DNA from 3 places in the Labrys okinawensis genome. Region 2 is predicted to be linked to each of the others. Evidence: predicted binding sites of a transcription regulator. Region 2 holds the regulator's gene; each other region holds the start of a gene.
What was found. The regulator PhoB, encoded in region 2, activates phosphate uptake and scavenging genes when phosphate is short. The targets are predictions, from matches to a motif close to TGTCATNNANCTGTCAT.
Positions count from the first base shown of each region.

Region 1 (4,114 bases), 2.8 Mb from region 2:
GCTGTGATGGGTGCCACGGCGGGGATGGAATCGAGGATTTCGGCTCTGCGCTTGAAGGCGGGATCCTTGTCGGCCCGCCTGGCGATCTCCTCGTCGATGGCGTTTATCTGCGCTTGGGTCAGAGCCAGTGTCTTGGCGAGTTGGCGCTTGATCAGGGGGAGTTCGGCGGTTTGCTGGCGGGTCTGGGTTGCCACTTTGATCTTCATCAGGGCGTCCCGCGCCGCGGCCAATTGCTTCATCTCCTCAAGGGCCTGGCTGACGATGAGGGTCGGCTCGGGCTGGACGGCCTGGCCATAGCGGGCCAGGGTCATGGCATCGATGCGATCGGTCTTGGCCAGCCTGCCAATACCTTCGGCAAAGCGTCGGGCCTGGCGCGGGTTGAGCTTGACGGCCGGCAGGCCGGCCTGGTTGAGCGCGCGTTCGAAGGCGCGATGATAGGCCCCCGTTGCTTCGAACACCACACGCTCGACAGTCCAGGAAGAAAGCCAGGCAAGCAGGGCGCGATGGCCCGCCTGGGTGTTGGCAAAGCGCTTGATGAGGCCTGCCGGGTGGACAGCCACATCCAAATGATCCTTGCCGATGTCGGTGCCGACATTGTGTGCTAGGCTGCTCGTCATCTTTTCCAAGTCCTCTGCTTGTCTCCGGAGCAATGCCGGTATCCGTTCAGGCCTCATGGAAAAGAGAGGGGTGGTCAGACTCCTAAGTCAGTCCTTCGATTATCGCAGGCACGACCCGTCCCCTCCCGCCTCCAGCTCGGCGGCCACCGAGCTGGAGGCATCCAAAAGCTAGGCTTGCACGATGGGATTGAAATAGACAATCGCAGGCATCTCTGCCTGCTCTCGGATACGGATTGCTGTCCGGCAAGGGAAGAGCAGGCTGGAGGCCTGCGATCCCAGGAACTACGCAATGATATCCGGCGTCAGCATGTCCTCGATATAGGAGATGCGGTCTTTCAGATGAAGTTTGCGCTTCTTCAGGCGCTGCAATTGCAGTCGATCCGGTGAGCCCACCTGTTCAAGCGCGGCGATTGCAGCATCGAGGTCGCGGTGTTCCTGGCGCAGCTGGCCCAGTTCCGCCACGAACGCGGCTTCCTCCTCCTCACTCAGCGGATCTGACAAGCCGTTACCTTTCCGTTCCAAACCGCGCAGCCTTGGCTTGAAAGCCACACTGCGATTCTTGTTCGCTTTGCCCCGTTGCCGCGCGGGGAAGGATTATAGCGCAAACTATGCCGGTGCGATTCGTCACCCGCAAGCGCTGTGGAAAGATATCGCCATCTATTTACACGCGTTTGGTGGGCATTGGCGGGGGAACCATGAAACAAGGCTGCTACATCCTTGTTTCCGCACCCTTTTCAGCGTCAGGCACCTTGGTGTATCGCCTAGTAAACTATTGTTCCGACTAATGTAATTGCTGCTTTGCACAATTGATGAAGGCCTAAAAATCTCGAATTTTCCTTCGACAAGCCTTGCATTTCGTGAGAACGTTAGATGTCGGAACTGTGACAACAAGGAGCCGTTAATGCCTGTGCAGTCGCATCTGGTTGAGTTGGAGCGTAAGCATCACGCTCTCGAAACCGAACTCACCATCGCCTTGTCGCATCCCTCCTCGGATGATCTCAAGATTGCAGAGCTGAAGCGTAAGAAACTCCTTTTGAAAGATGAAATTGAGAAGTTGAAGAGCACCGGGACGGTGCACTGACCCAGCCAAAGCTGGAGCATTCCCAACCGCCGGCCTGGAGTTGATCCGGGGCCGGCGGTTTCATTTTGGGCAACCGGCAAGGCGTCAGCCGATCGCCGCTCGTGTGCCAAATCATACGGACAGGTCACGCCGACGAGCCCATGATGTCACACGATTGAGGTGACATCCCACATGAGGGGCATGCGATGGCCGGCACGAGGGGAAATATCGGAACTGTGCTGTTGACATCGGCGATGCTGGCCATGTCCTCGCTCGTGCCGATCGCCGGGCTGACCGCACCCGCGCAGGCGGCACCCGCGGCGGCGGTACAGCCCCAGCCGCCCACACTCGAGGACTTCAAGACGACGCTGTCGAATTTCGGACAGTTCATCTATTCGGAGCGTTACGGCAATGTCTGGCAGCCAACCTCCCTGCCCGCGGGCTGGCACCCCTACCCCGCCTGCCACTGGGTCTACGACCGCACCTATGGCTGGACCTATGACGACCCCACAGCCTGGGGCAAGATTGTGCACCACTATGGACGCTGGGCGCATGACGACCAGGCCGGCTGGGTCTGGATCCCCGGTACCGAATGGGCGCCCGCCTGGGTCATATGGCGCAGTGGCGGCGACTGGACCGGCTGGGCGCCGACGCCCCCGAACAGCGACCAGCAGGAAATCACGCTGGCAAGCTTCAACGCCGACAAGCAATGGACCTTCATCGAGACGGCCAAGCTCGCCAATCGCTGCGACGCTGAGCCGGCCGCCGCCCCCGCTGCAGCCTTCTCGGGCAGCGCACCAGTGACCAGCATCAGGGTTGTGCGCGGCATCGCCGTCTATGTGCTACCCCCGCCGGCCACGTTGATCGACTACGATACAGGTCCGGTGATCGCGTGGAAGCCGGACTTCCTGGGCGAATGGCTGCTCTGGCTCAATACCGCCGCCTCGGCTGCGGCTGTCAATATCGGCCCGGGCCATGCGGCCGTCTGCCCACCGGCCGTGGCGCCGGCCGCCGCTCCCTACATCTCGACGCCGCCGCCTCCGCCGCAGGGCCAGAAACCCCTCAAGAGGCGCGCCACGCGCAAGGACTACCAGCCTCCCCGCCAGGGCCGTCCGCCCGTGCTGGTGCAGGAAGGCCCCGCTTACGAGCCGCCTCCCGTCTATGTCGACCCGCCGGTTCGGCGCCGGCCCGCGGACTGGGTACCGCCCTATGTGCGCCCGCGTCCCTATCCAAGGCCTCGGCCGGTGTTGACGCCGCAGAACTATCCCGACCGGCCCTATTATCCCCGCAGCCCACGCCGCATACCCGGTCCCTATGACGAGCCGTTGATCCGGTAGAAGAGAGCGTGCGCTGACCTGAGATCGCAGGGCGAGCCGTTTTGCCTCAATATCGTCTCGACAGCGCACTGGAAGTCCGCGATCCCTCGCTCTATCGTCCGGCCTTTCCTTCCTGCCCGGACCTTGCCATGCCCTCTTCCGTTGCCCTGCCCCGTCGCCATTGGTTCGAGATGACGACGGAGGAGTTCCGCACCTCCGACACCTCCTCCTGGATTGCCGTGCTGCCGATCGCGGCCGTCGAGCAACATGGCCCCCATCTGCCCGTCGGCGTCGACAGCATGATCATGCAGGGCTACCTCGACCGGGCCATTCCCCTCATTCCCGCCGACATTCCCGCCACCTTCCTGCCGATCCAGATGATCGGCAAGTCGAACGAGCATCTGGAATATCCCGGCACGATCAGCCTGTCGGCGGAGACCGTGTTGCGCGCCTGGGTCGAGATCGGCGAGAGCGTTCATCGCGCCGGCGTAAAGAAGCTGCTGATCGTCAATTCGCACGGCGGCAACATGGCGGTGATGGACATCGTGGCGCGGGAACTGCGGGTGCGTCATGGCATGCTGGTCGCCTTCACTTCCTGGCATATGTTCGGCTATCCCAAGGGTGCCTTCGCGGAGGATGAGATGCGGCTCGGCATCCATGCAGGCGAGGTCGAGACGGCGCTGATGCTCGAATTCAGACCCGAGCTTGTCCATATGGACCGCGCCAGGGATTTCCGTCCCGTGACCTACGAGATGGAGCAGACCTTCAAATATCTGCGCACCGGCCGCCCGGGGGGCTTCGGCTGGATGGCGCAGGACATCCGCCCCGAAGGCGCTGCGGGCGACGCCTCGAAGGCAACGCGCGAACACGGCGCGCAATCGGCCGAGTTCGGCGCGCAGGCCTTCGTGGACCTGCTGCGGGATGTCAGGGATTTCGACCTGTCGAGGCTGAGGAAGGGCCCGCTCGGGTAACCTGGGAGAGCGGACGTCCCTACGACACTCAAGCGAGTGTCGTAGGGACGTCCGCTCTCCCAGGAATTCACGCCGCCTTGGCGGCGTCGTCCAGCAGCAGCAGGTCGTCGCGCCCGAAATTCAGGGCCACCGTATCGCCCGCCTTCGGCG
Region 1 is NZ_CP178864.1:5,593,258-5,597,371, forward strand. Features, by position in the region: gene ACMDCR_RS26145 (IS110 family transposase) at 1-617, opposite strand, end outside; gene ACMDCR_RS26150 (YdcH family protein) at 900-1,106, opposite strand; gene ACMDCR_RS26155 (YdcH family protein) at 1,519-1,698, shown strand; gene ACMDCR_RS26160 (DUF6600 domain-containing protein) at 1,884-3,014, shown strand; gene ACMDCR_RS26165 (creatininase family protein) at 3,056-3,964, shown strand; gene ACMDCR_RS26170 (ABC transporter ATP-binding protein) at 4,032-4,114, opposite strand, start outside.
Region 1: the regulator PhoB is predicted to act here: its motif matches at 1,488-1,504, upstream of ACMDCR_RS26155 (YdcH family protein).

Region 2 (4,114 bases):
GGACGCTGGATCTCGGCGGCGCCTTCCCCAGCCTGCCGCTGGCGATCAACCTCTTCGCCCAGAGCCCCGATCCCAACCAGGTCTCGATCGCCTGGGCCGGCGCCCTCCTCATCACCATCGGCGTGCTGGCCCTGAACATCATCACCCGCGTCGTGCTCGCTCCCAAGAAATGAGTGCTCCCATGTCCTCACCCAACGCCTCGATCGCGGTTTCCGACCGCCCGGTTGCCGATCCCAACGCTCCCGTCAAGCTGAAGGTCGAAAACCTCGACTTCTATTACGGCGAGAAGCATGCGCTGAAGAAGATCAACATGAGCGTGGCCGAGCGTCAGGTCACCGCGATGATCGGCCCCTCGGGCTGCGGCAAGTCCACGCTGCTGCGTGTGCTAAACCGCATGTATGATCTATATCCCGGCCAGCGCGCCGAGGGAAAGGTCATGCTCGACGGCCAGAATGTCATCGGCAAGGAGATCGATCCGGCGGTGCTGCGCGCCCGCGTCGGCATGGTGTTCCAAAAGCCGACGCCCTTCCCGATGTCGATCTATGATAATATCTCCTTCGGCGTCCGGCTGCATGAGAACATTTCCAAGGCCGAGATGGACCAGCGCGTCGAATGGTGCCTGACCAAGGCAGCCTTGTGGAACGAAGTGAAGGACCGCCTCAACGCCTCGGCGCTCGGCATGTCCGGCGGGCAGCAGCAGCGCCTGTGCATCGCCCGCACCATCGCGGTGAAGCCGGAAGTAGTGCTTCTCGACGAACCGACCTCGGCACTCGACCCGATCTCGACCGCCAAGATCGAGGAACTGATCGACGAATTGAAGCGCGACTTCACCATCGTGATCGTGACCCACAACATGCAGCAGGCGGCGCGCAGCGCCGACACCACCGCTTTCTTCTATCTCGGAGACCTCATCGAGATCGGGGCGACGAACAAGATTTTCACCAACCCGAATGACAGCCGCACGCAGGATTACATCACCGGCCGTTTCGGCTGATCCCCGGGCAGGCATTCAAGCCGGCACATAGACGGCGGCGACAAGGAATTTGGAGAACGGCATGTCCGATCACATCGTTACGTCCTTCGATCAGGAATTGCGCGAGTTGCGCAACATGATCGCAGAAATGGGTGGCCTTGCCGAAAAGAGCGTGGCCGACAGTGTGGAAGCTCTGCTCAAGCGCGACAGCCAGCGCGCGAAGGCGGTGATCGATCTCGACGCCTCGATCGACAAGTTGCAGCGCCAGGTCGAGGAACGCGCCATCCTGATCATCGCCAAGCGCCAGCCGCTGGCGCTGGACCTGCGCGAGATCGTCTCGGCCCTGCGGGTCGCCAACGACCTCGAGCGCATCGGCGATCTCGGCAAGAACGTCGCCAAACGCGTCGTGGCCATCCAGGGCCATATGCAGCCCAACCAGCTCTTCGGCGGCTTCGACCACATGGCCGACCTCGTACTCGAGCAGCTCAAGCAGGTTCTGGACTCCTTCGCCCAGCGCAATGTCGAGGAAGCACTCTCGGTCTGGCGTTCGGATGGCGAGATCGACGCCATGTACACCTCGCTCTTCCGCGAACTCCTGACCTATATGATGGAAGATCCGCGCAATATCGGCTTCTGCACACATCTGCTGTTCTGCGCCAAGAACATCGAGCGCATCGGCGACCATGCCACCAACATCGCCGAGACCGTGCATTATCTGGTGACCGGCGAATCCCCTGCCGGCGAACGTCCGAAGGCGGATACGAGTACGTCTCTCGTCGACCTTCCAGTGCCGGCTAAGTAACAAGGGGAACCGGCTATGCCTCCCAAGGTTCTGATAGTCGAGGACGAAGAAGCCCTCACCCTTCTGCTGCGCTACAATCTCGAGGCCGAGGGCTATGAGGTGGACAGCGTGGCACGGGGCGACGATGCCGAGATCCGGTTGCGCGAGAGCGTCCCCGATCTCGTGCTGTTGGACTGGATGCTGCCCGGCCTGTCGGGCATCGAATTGTGCCGGCGCATCCGTATGCGGCCAGAGACGGAGCGCTTGCCGGTGATCATGCTCACCGCCCGTGGCGAGGAGGCCGAGCGTGTCCGCGGCCTTGCCACCGGCGCGGACGACTATGTCGTCAAGCCGTTTTCCGTGCCGGAACTTTCGGCCCGCGTGCGGGCCCTCCTGCGCCGCGCCAAGCCCGATCATGTCGCCTCCCTGCTCAAGGCCGGCGACATCTCGCTCGACCGCGAGACCAAGCGCGTCCATCGCGGCAATCGCGAGATCCGCCTGGGGCCGACGGAATTCCGCTTGCTGGAATTCCTGATGCAGGCACCAGGCCGCGTCTTCGCCCGCGAACAGCTGCTCGACAGCGTCTGGGGCCGCGACGTCTATATCGACGAGCGCACCGTTGACGTGCATGTCGGCCGCCTGCGCAAGGCCATGAACCGCACGCGCGAGATCGATCCGATCCGCACGGTACGCGGCGCCGGCTATTCCTTCGACGAAACCTTCTCGAAGCAGGGCTGATTGAGAGCGCGGATATCACAGCGACATACTTGCATGTCGCGATGTCCGCGCCCCTGAAAGGCACTTGCAACTAAACCTGCCCCATCTTCCCTTGCAGGTAGCGACGGATGGCAGGATCGCTTTCCAGCCCGATCGCACGCATGTAGGCGTCCCTCGCCTCGTCGAACCGTTTCGCTCGTGCCAGCAGGTCCGCCCGCGCCGCCCAATAGGGCTGGTACTCTGCAAGGCGAGCGTCCTCCAGCAATGCGTCGAACGCCGCCAGTGCGGCCTCCGTGCCCTCGATATGGGCTAGCGCCACGGCACGATTGATGGCGGCGACCGGGGATTGGGTCAGCAGGACGAGCGCGTCGTAGAGCTGCACGATCGCCGCCCAGTCCACCGCCAGGCCCCTGCGCCGGATCGCATGGGCCGACTGCAGCGCTGCCTCCAGCTGATAACGGCCGATCTGCCCTCTCTTTACCGCGCGGGCAAGCAGGGCCTCGGCCTCCTCGATCATCTCCTCGTCCCAGAGCAGGGTATCCTGTTGAGCAAGGGGCACGAAGTCGCCCTCCGGACTGCGGCGGGCGGCGCGGCGCGCCTCGGCATGCAGCATCAGGGCGAGCAGGCCAAGCACTTCGGGCTCGTCCGGCATCAGCGAGGCGATCAGGCGGCCGAGCCAGATGCCTTCAGCAGCAAGGTTGCGCCGACGTGGCCGCGAGCCCTCCGGATCGGCCCAGCCTTCGGCGAAGACGGCGTAGACCGCCTCCAGCACGGTATCGAGGCGCTCCGGCAGTTCTTCGCGCTCGGGCACGCGAAAGGGAATGCCGGCCTGCCTGATCTTGGTCTTGGCCCTGACCAGCCGCTGACTCATGGCAGCCGGCGAGATCAGGAAGGCGCTGGCGATCGCGGCGGCATCGAAGCCGAGCACCGTTTGCAGGATCAATGGCGCGCGCACGGTGGCATCGAGCGCCGGATGGGCGCAGGCGAACATCAGGCGCAGGCGCTCGTCAGGAATGACATGATCCTGCTCCCTGATCATCGCAAGTTCCTCGATCTGCCTGGTGACGTCGTCAGCCTTCTCCAGGCGGAGCCTGGTCTTGCGGGCGTTGTCTATCTGGCGCCGGCGGGCCGATGTCAGCAGCCAGGCTTCGGGATTGTCGGGGATGCCGCTCGCGGGCCAGTGCTCCAGCGCCGCCGCGAAGGCATCGGCGAGCGCGTCCTCCGCCCCGGCCACGTCGCCGGAGCGTGCCGCCAGAAAGGCGACCAGCTTGCCATAGCTTCGCCGGGCGACGCTTTCGGCAAGGCTTGAGGCGGAGGGCGGCACGGCCTGTCGGGCCGCTTAATACTCGTCCATCGGCCAGATGGGGCGTACCTCGACCGAGCCTGCGCCGGCGCCCGGGCAGCGAGAGGCCCAGTTCAGGGCCGTATCGAGATCGGCCACATCAATGAGATAATAGCCAGCTAATTGCTCCTTGGTCTCAGCAAAAGGCCCGTTCAAGACCTGGGTCTTGCCGTCGCGGATCCGAACGGTGGTGGCCGAAGCGGTCGGCCGCAGGCGGTTGGATCCCAGCAGAATACCGGAAGCCTTGATCGCCTGCGTATAGGCGCCATAAGCGGCAAGCATCTCATTTCTTGCAGCCGGC
Region 2 is NZ_CP178864.1:1,378,260-1,382,373, reverse strand. Features, by position in the region: gene pstA (phosphate ABC transporter permease PstA) at 1-173, shown strand, start outside; gene pstB (phosphate ABC transporter ATP-binding protein PstB) at 182-994, shown strand; gene phoU (phosphate signaling complex protein PhoU) at 1,056-1,775, shown strand; gene phoB (phosphate regulon transcriptional regulator PhoB) at 1,791-2,492, shown strand; gene ACMDCR_RS06615 (RNA polymerase sigma factor) at 2,563-3,795, opposite strand; gene ACMDCR_RS06610 (YciI family protein) at 3,811-4,114, opposite strand, start outside.

Region 3 (4,114 bases), 1.4 Mb from region 2:
CGTAGTTTTTGTGCTGGTAGATGAGGTGCACGATGTTGACGGCGCCCGGCTTGACATGGGTTTCGATCAGCTTCTGCTCTTCCCTGGTCAGCATCTCTTTCGGCACGCGCTTGAGGGCGTCGATCAGATGCGTCCTGATGCCATGGATGCGCTTGAAATTATCGGTGTTCTGGCGCGTGCGGCTCGAATACATGATGTCCTTGTGGCGCGACAGCACATCCGGCATCGAGCGCGGCAGCACGCCGCGGGCGCTGAAGAGGTCGACCTGGAACACCAGCGAGGAGCGCTCTTCCTCCTGGTCCAGCAGATATTGCAGCGGCGTGTTCGAGACGATGCCGCCGTCCCAATAATATTCGCCCTCGATGCGGATGGCGGGGAAGGCGGGGGGCAGGGCGCCGCTAGCCATGATGTGCTCGGGCCCGATATGCACCTGGTCTGTGTCGAAATAGACAAAATTGCCGGTGCGCACATTGACCGCTCCGACGCTCAGGCGCTTCTTCCCGTCGTTGAGGATGTCGAAGTCGATCACTTCCTCCAGCGTGTGGCGCAGTTCCTCGGTGTCATAGAAGCTGGTCGCACCTTCGGCGCCGGCCTGCTCGAGCCAGGGATTGGGGAACCGGGGCTTGAAGAAGCCAGGCTGGCCCTGCGACATGGTCATCCACGACGAGGTGCGGTTGCGGATATCGCGGTAGATGTCGCCCTCGGGCGTATAGGCCCAGATCTTGCGGCCCGAGATCTTCTGCCAGAACTGCTCCAGGCGCTGCAGCCGGTGGCGCGGTTCGTTGCCAGCGATGATCGAGGCATTGATCGCGCCGATGGAGACCCCCGACAACCAGTTCGGCTCGCAGCCGGCATTGGCGAGAGCCTCGTAGACGCCGGCCTGATAGGCACCCAAGGCGCCGCCGCCCTGGAAGACGAGGGCAATGCGGTCATACTGGGCAGAGATTTCTTCGATGGTGGCGCGGGCGGCCTTGTCTCTGTTGCGTTCAAGCACGGAAGCGGTCCTTGGAAAAATACGCAGAAATCGACGGAATACACCGCGCTGGGCGGGGCTGGCATTGATGTGCCGGTCCGAAGACCGGCACATCGAGAATATTTCAGCCCTGGGAGACGATCGGATCGAGCATCGTCTTGGCGATGGGCTCGCGCGCCGGCTGGTCGGCCAGGTAATCGTGGATGACTTCGCCGAGGCCAAGGGTGAGGTCTGCCGTGAAGTGGACGGCGGAGACGACTTCCAGCACCGGCAGCTTGGCGACATCGGCCATGACGTGCGGGTGCAGGTCGAGGGCGGCCGGCGCCGTCCAGGCTTCCTTGAGGTTCACGTCGATGAGGTGGTATCGCACCAGCTCGCAAATACGCAGCGTGCCGTCGACATGCGGGATGATCTTGATCAGGTAGTTGGGCGCTTCGAGCGCGGCCTTGATGGCCTCCTGGTCCGCCGCCTTGTGCTTGTAGCCCATAGTGCCGGTGGCGCAGAGCACGCTGCCATAATGGAGCGTGCCGACCACGACTTCGCCCTCATGAACGATCCTGGGCTTGGCGAGCTTCTTGGGAAAACCCCAGAGTTCACGGCCGCCGGCGATGGGCGCGTCGTCGTCGAGATACATCGAGTGGACATATGCACCGTGCTCGCCCTTGAAGCGAACGGGGATGACCTGTCCTGTTTCGGTATAGTCACCGAAACCGGTGGAGTCGGGCATGCGGATGAATTCGTACTTCACCAGCGGCTCGTCGATCTCGAGGGGCGCCGGGACCACCTTCTCCAGCGCCTCGCGCGTGGTGCGGTAGGTGATGATGATGTATTCGCGATTGAAAAAGCGATAGGGGCCGGGGGGATACGAGGGATTGGTGAGCGGCATTGCATAGGCGCGCTTCAAAACGTCGGCTTGTTCCACGGGATATCCTTTGGGATCGGAAAAAGGGGATGGACAGGCAAGCGTTCATTTTGTTGCACGGCAGCATGACAGTCCCATGTCCATTCCGCAGTGCACAGGTGCTGTAATAAGGGCGACATCTGCGCGTGCCAGCCTTCGGTGCTTTGGCGCATCTGCGCCACCCCTCCGTTTTCCCTCCCAAGAGATTTAAGATGGCTGTTCTCACGTCCAAGAATGCCCTGGTGACCGGTTCGACCAGCGGCATCGGCCTCGCTATCGCCCGTGCTTTTGCGGCCGAGGGCGCCAACGTCACGATCAACGGCTTCGGCGATGCGGATGCCATCGAAAAGGAGCGCGCCAGCATCGAGGCTGATTTCGGCGTGAAGTGCCGCTATTCCGGCGCCAACATGATGAATGGCGAGGAAGTCACCGCCATGGTCAAGGATGCGGAGGCGGCCTTTGGCAGCCTCGACGTGCTCGTCAACAATGCCGGCATCCAGTTCGTCTCGCCAATCGACGAATTTCCCAACGACAAATGGGAAGCGATCATCCGCATCAATCTGATCGCTTCCTTCTATGCCATCAAGGCTGTGCTGCCGGGCATGAAGCAGCGCAAATGGGGCCGCATCATCTCAACCTCCTCGGCGCATGCCCTGGTCGCCTCGCCCTTCAAGTCGGCCTATGTCTCCGCCAAGCATGGCGTGACGGGCCTGACGAAGACGGTGGCGTTGGAAGTCGCCCGCGACGGCATCACCGCCAACGCCATCGCGCCCGGCTATGTCTGGACGCCGCTGGTCGAAAAACAGATCCCGGACACCATGAAGGCTCGCAACATGACTGAGGAGCAGGTCAAGAACGACGTGCTGCTCGCCGCTCAGCCGACCAAGGAATTCGTCACCGTCGACGAGGTCGCCGCCATAGCGCTGTTCCTGTGCACCGACTCAGCCAAGCAGATCACCGGCACGACGCTCTCCGTCGACGGCGGCTGGACGGCGGAATAAGCCTTCGGCGTATCCTGAGGAGACGGGTTCCGGCGCGCGCAAGTGCCCGCCGAAACCCGTTTTGTTGTTGTCGAATATCACACTGCCAAGTCTCAGGCAGCCAAGCCTCAGGCAGCCTTGTCGAGGACGACGAGGATGTCGGTGACTTGCCGGTCATGCAGCATCAGCGTCGTGTGCCGGTCGTCCGACCAGCCCGCGAGCTTGATGACGCGCCCGGTCATCTTGCCATCGTCGCCGGCTTCGGCCGGTTCGAGGATGATGAGCCCGCTCTCATCGATGAAGAAGGTGTGATTGCCGAACTGGCTGTTGAAGCGAGGCATCATCGGATGATCGTCGGGAATGGCTCTCGCCGGATACTGGCTCAGGGTGCGCTCGACATGAGTGGACGTCAGTTTCATGGCACGTTCCTTTCTCCTTCCGCGGGCAACGAACGGCCCGCCAGGCACCGGGACGCTAGAGACGAAATCTGTTCATCGTCCGATGCAGGCGCGGCCATTCGATGAAAGCTGTATGGCCGCAATGTGCGGGCGCGTCGGCGATCTCAGTCATGACCGGGCCGCTCAGTTGCGCATGAGCACCAGCGGGATAGCGATTGGCATGATCTTGACGATCGTTGGCAATCCTGCCAGGAGCGGGTAGGGGCCGGCCGCTGTAGAACATCGCCATCCGCAATGAGGAGGTGAAGATGAGTTCCGTCAGTGAGATTCCCGCCGCGTCGGCCAGCGCCGCCATCGAGCATTTCGAGAAGCGCCTGGCACTCGAGACCGATTGTTCAGACGTGGCGAAGGCACTCGGCGCCGGTGACCAGGACTTCGTGCTGCTGCATGTGGTCGGTACGCCCGAAGCCTATCGGCGCCGTCACGTGCCCGGCGCTCTGCACCTGCCGCATCGCGAGATCACGGCCGAGCGTCTGGCTGAATGGCCCGAAGACACGCTGTTCGTCGCCTACTGCGCCGGCCCGCATTGCAACGGCGCCGACCGTGCTGCCCTCAGGCTCGCCCGGCTGGGCCGTCGCGTGAAGATCATGATCGGCGGCATTACCGGCTGGGAGGACGAGGCTCTGCCCTTCGCCACCGGCGCCGAACCCGGGAACTTCCGGCGCGCGGCCTGACTGCAACCTTTGATTACAAAGTCAGCCTCCGGCGGTGGCAGGGAACGCGACCTCGCGATGCCTCGCCCTGACGGGGGTTTTGTGGCGGCTTATTTCCGTCACCCAAGGCCTGTCGATCTCGATTCCGC
Region 3 is NZ_CP178864.1:2,794,922-2,799,035, forward strand. Features, by position in the region: gene ACMDCR_RS13005 (patatin-like phospholipase family protein) at 1-994, opposite strand, end outside; gene ACMDCR_RS13010 (acetoacetate decarboxylase) at 1,098-1,895, opposite strand; gene ACMDCR_RS13015 (3-hydroxybutyrate dehydrogenase) at 2,087-2,875, shown strand; gene ACMDCR_RS13020 (hypothetical protein) at 2,983-3,273, opposite strand; gene ACMDCR_RS13025 (rhodanese-like domain-containing protein) at 3,561-3,986, shown strand.
Region 3: the regulator PhoB is predicted to act here: its motif matches at 1,998-2,014, upstream of ACMDCR_RS13010 (acetoacetate decarboxylase).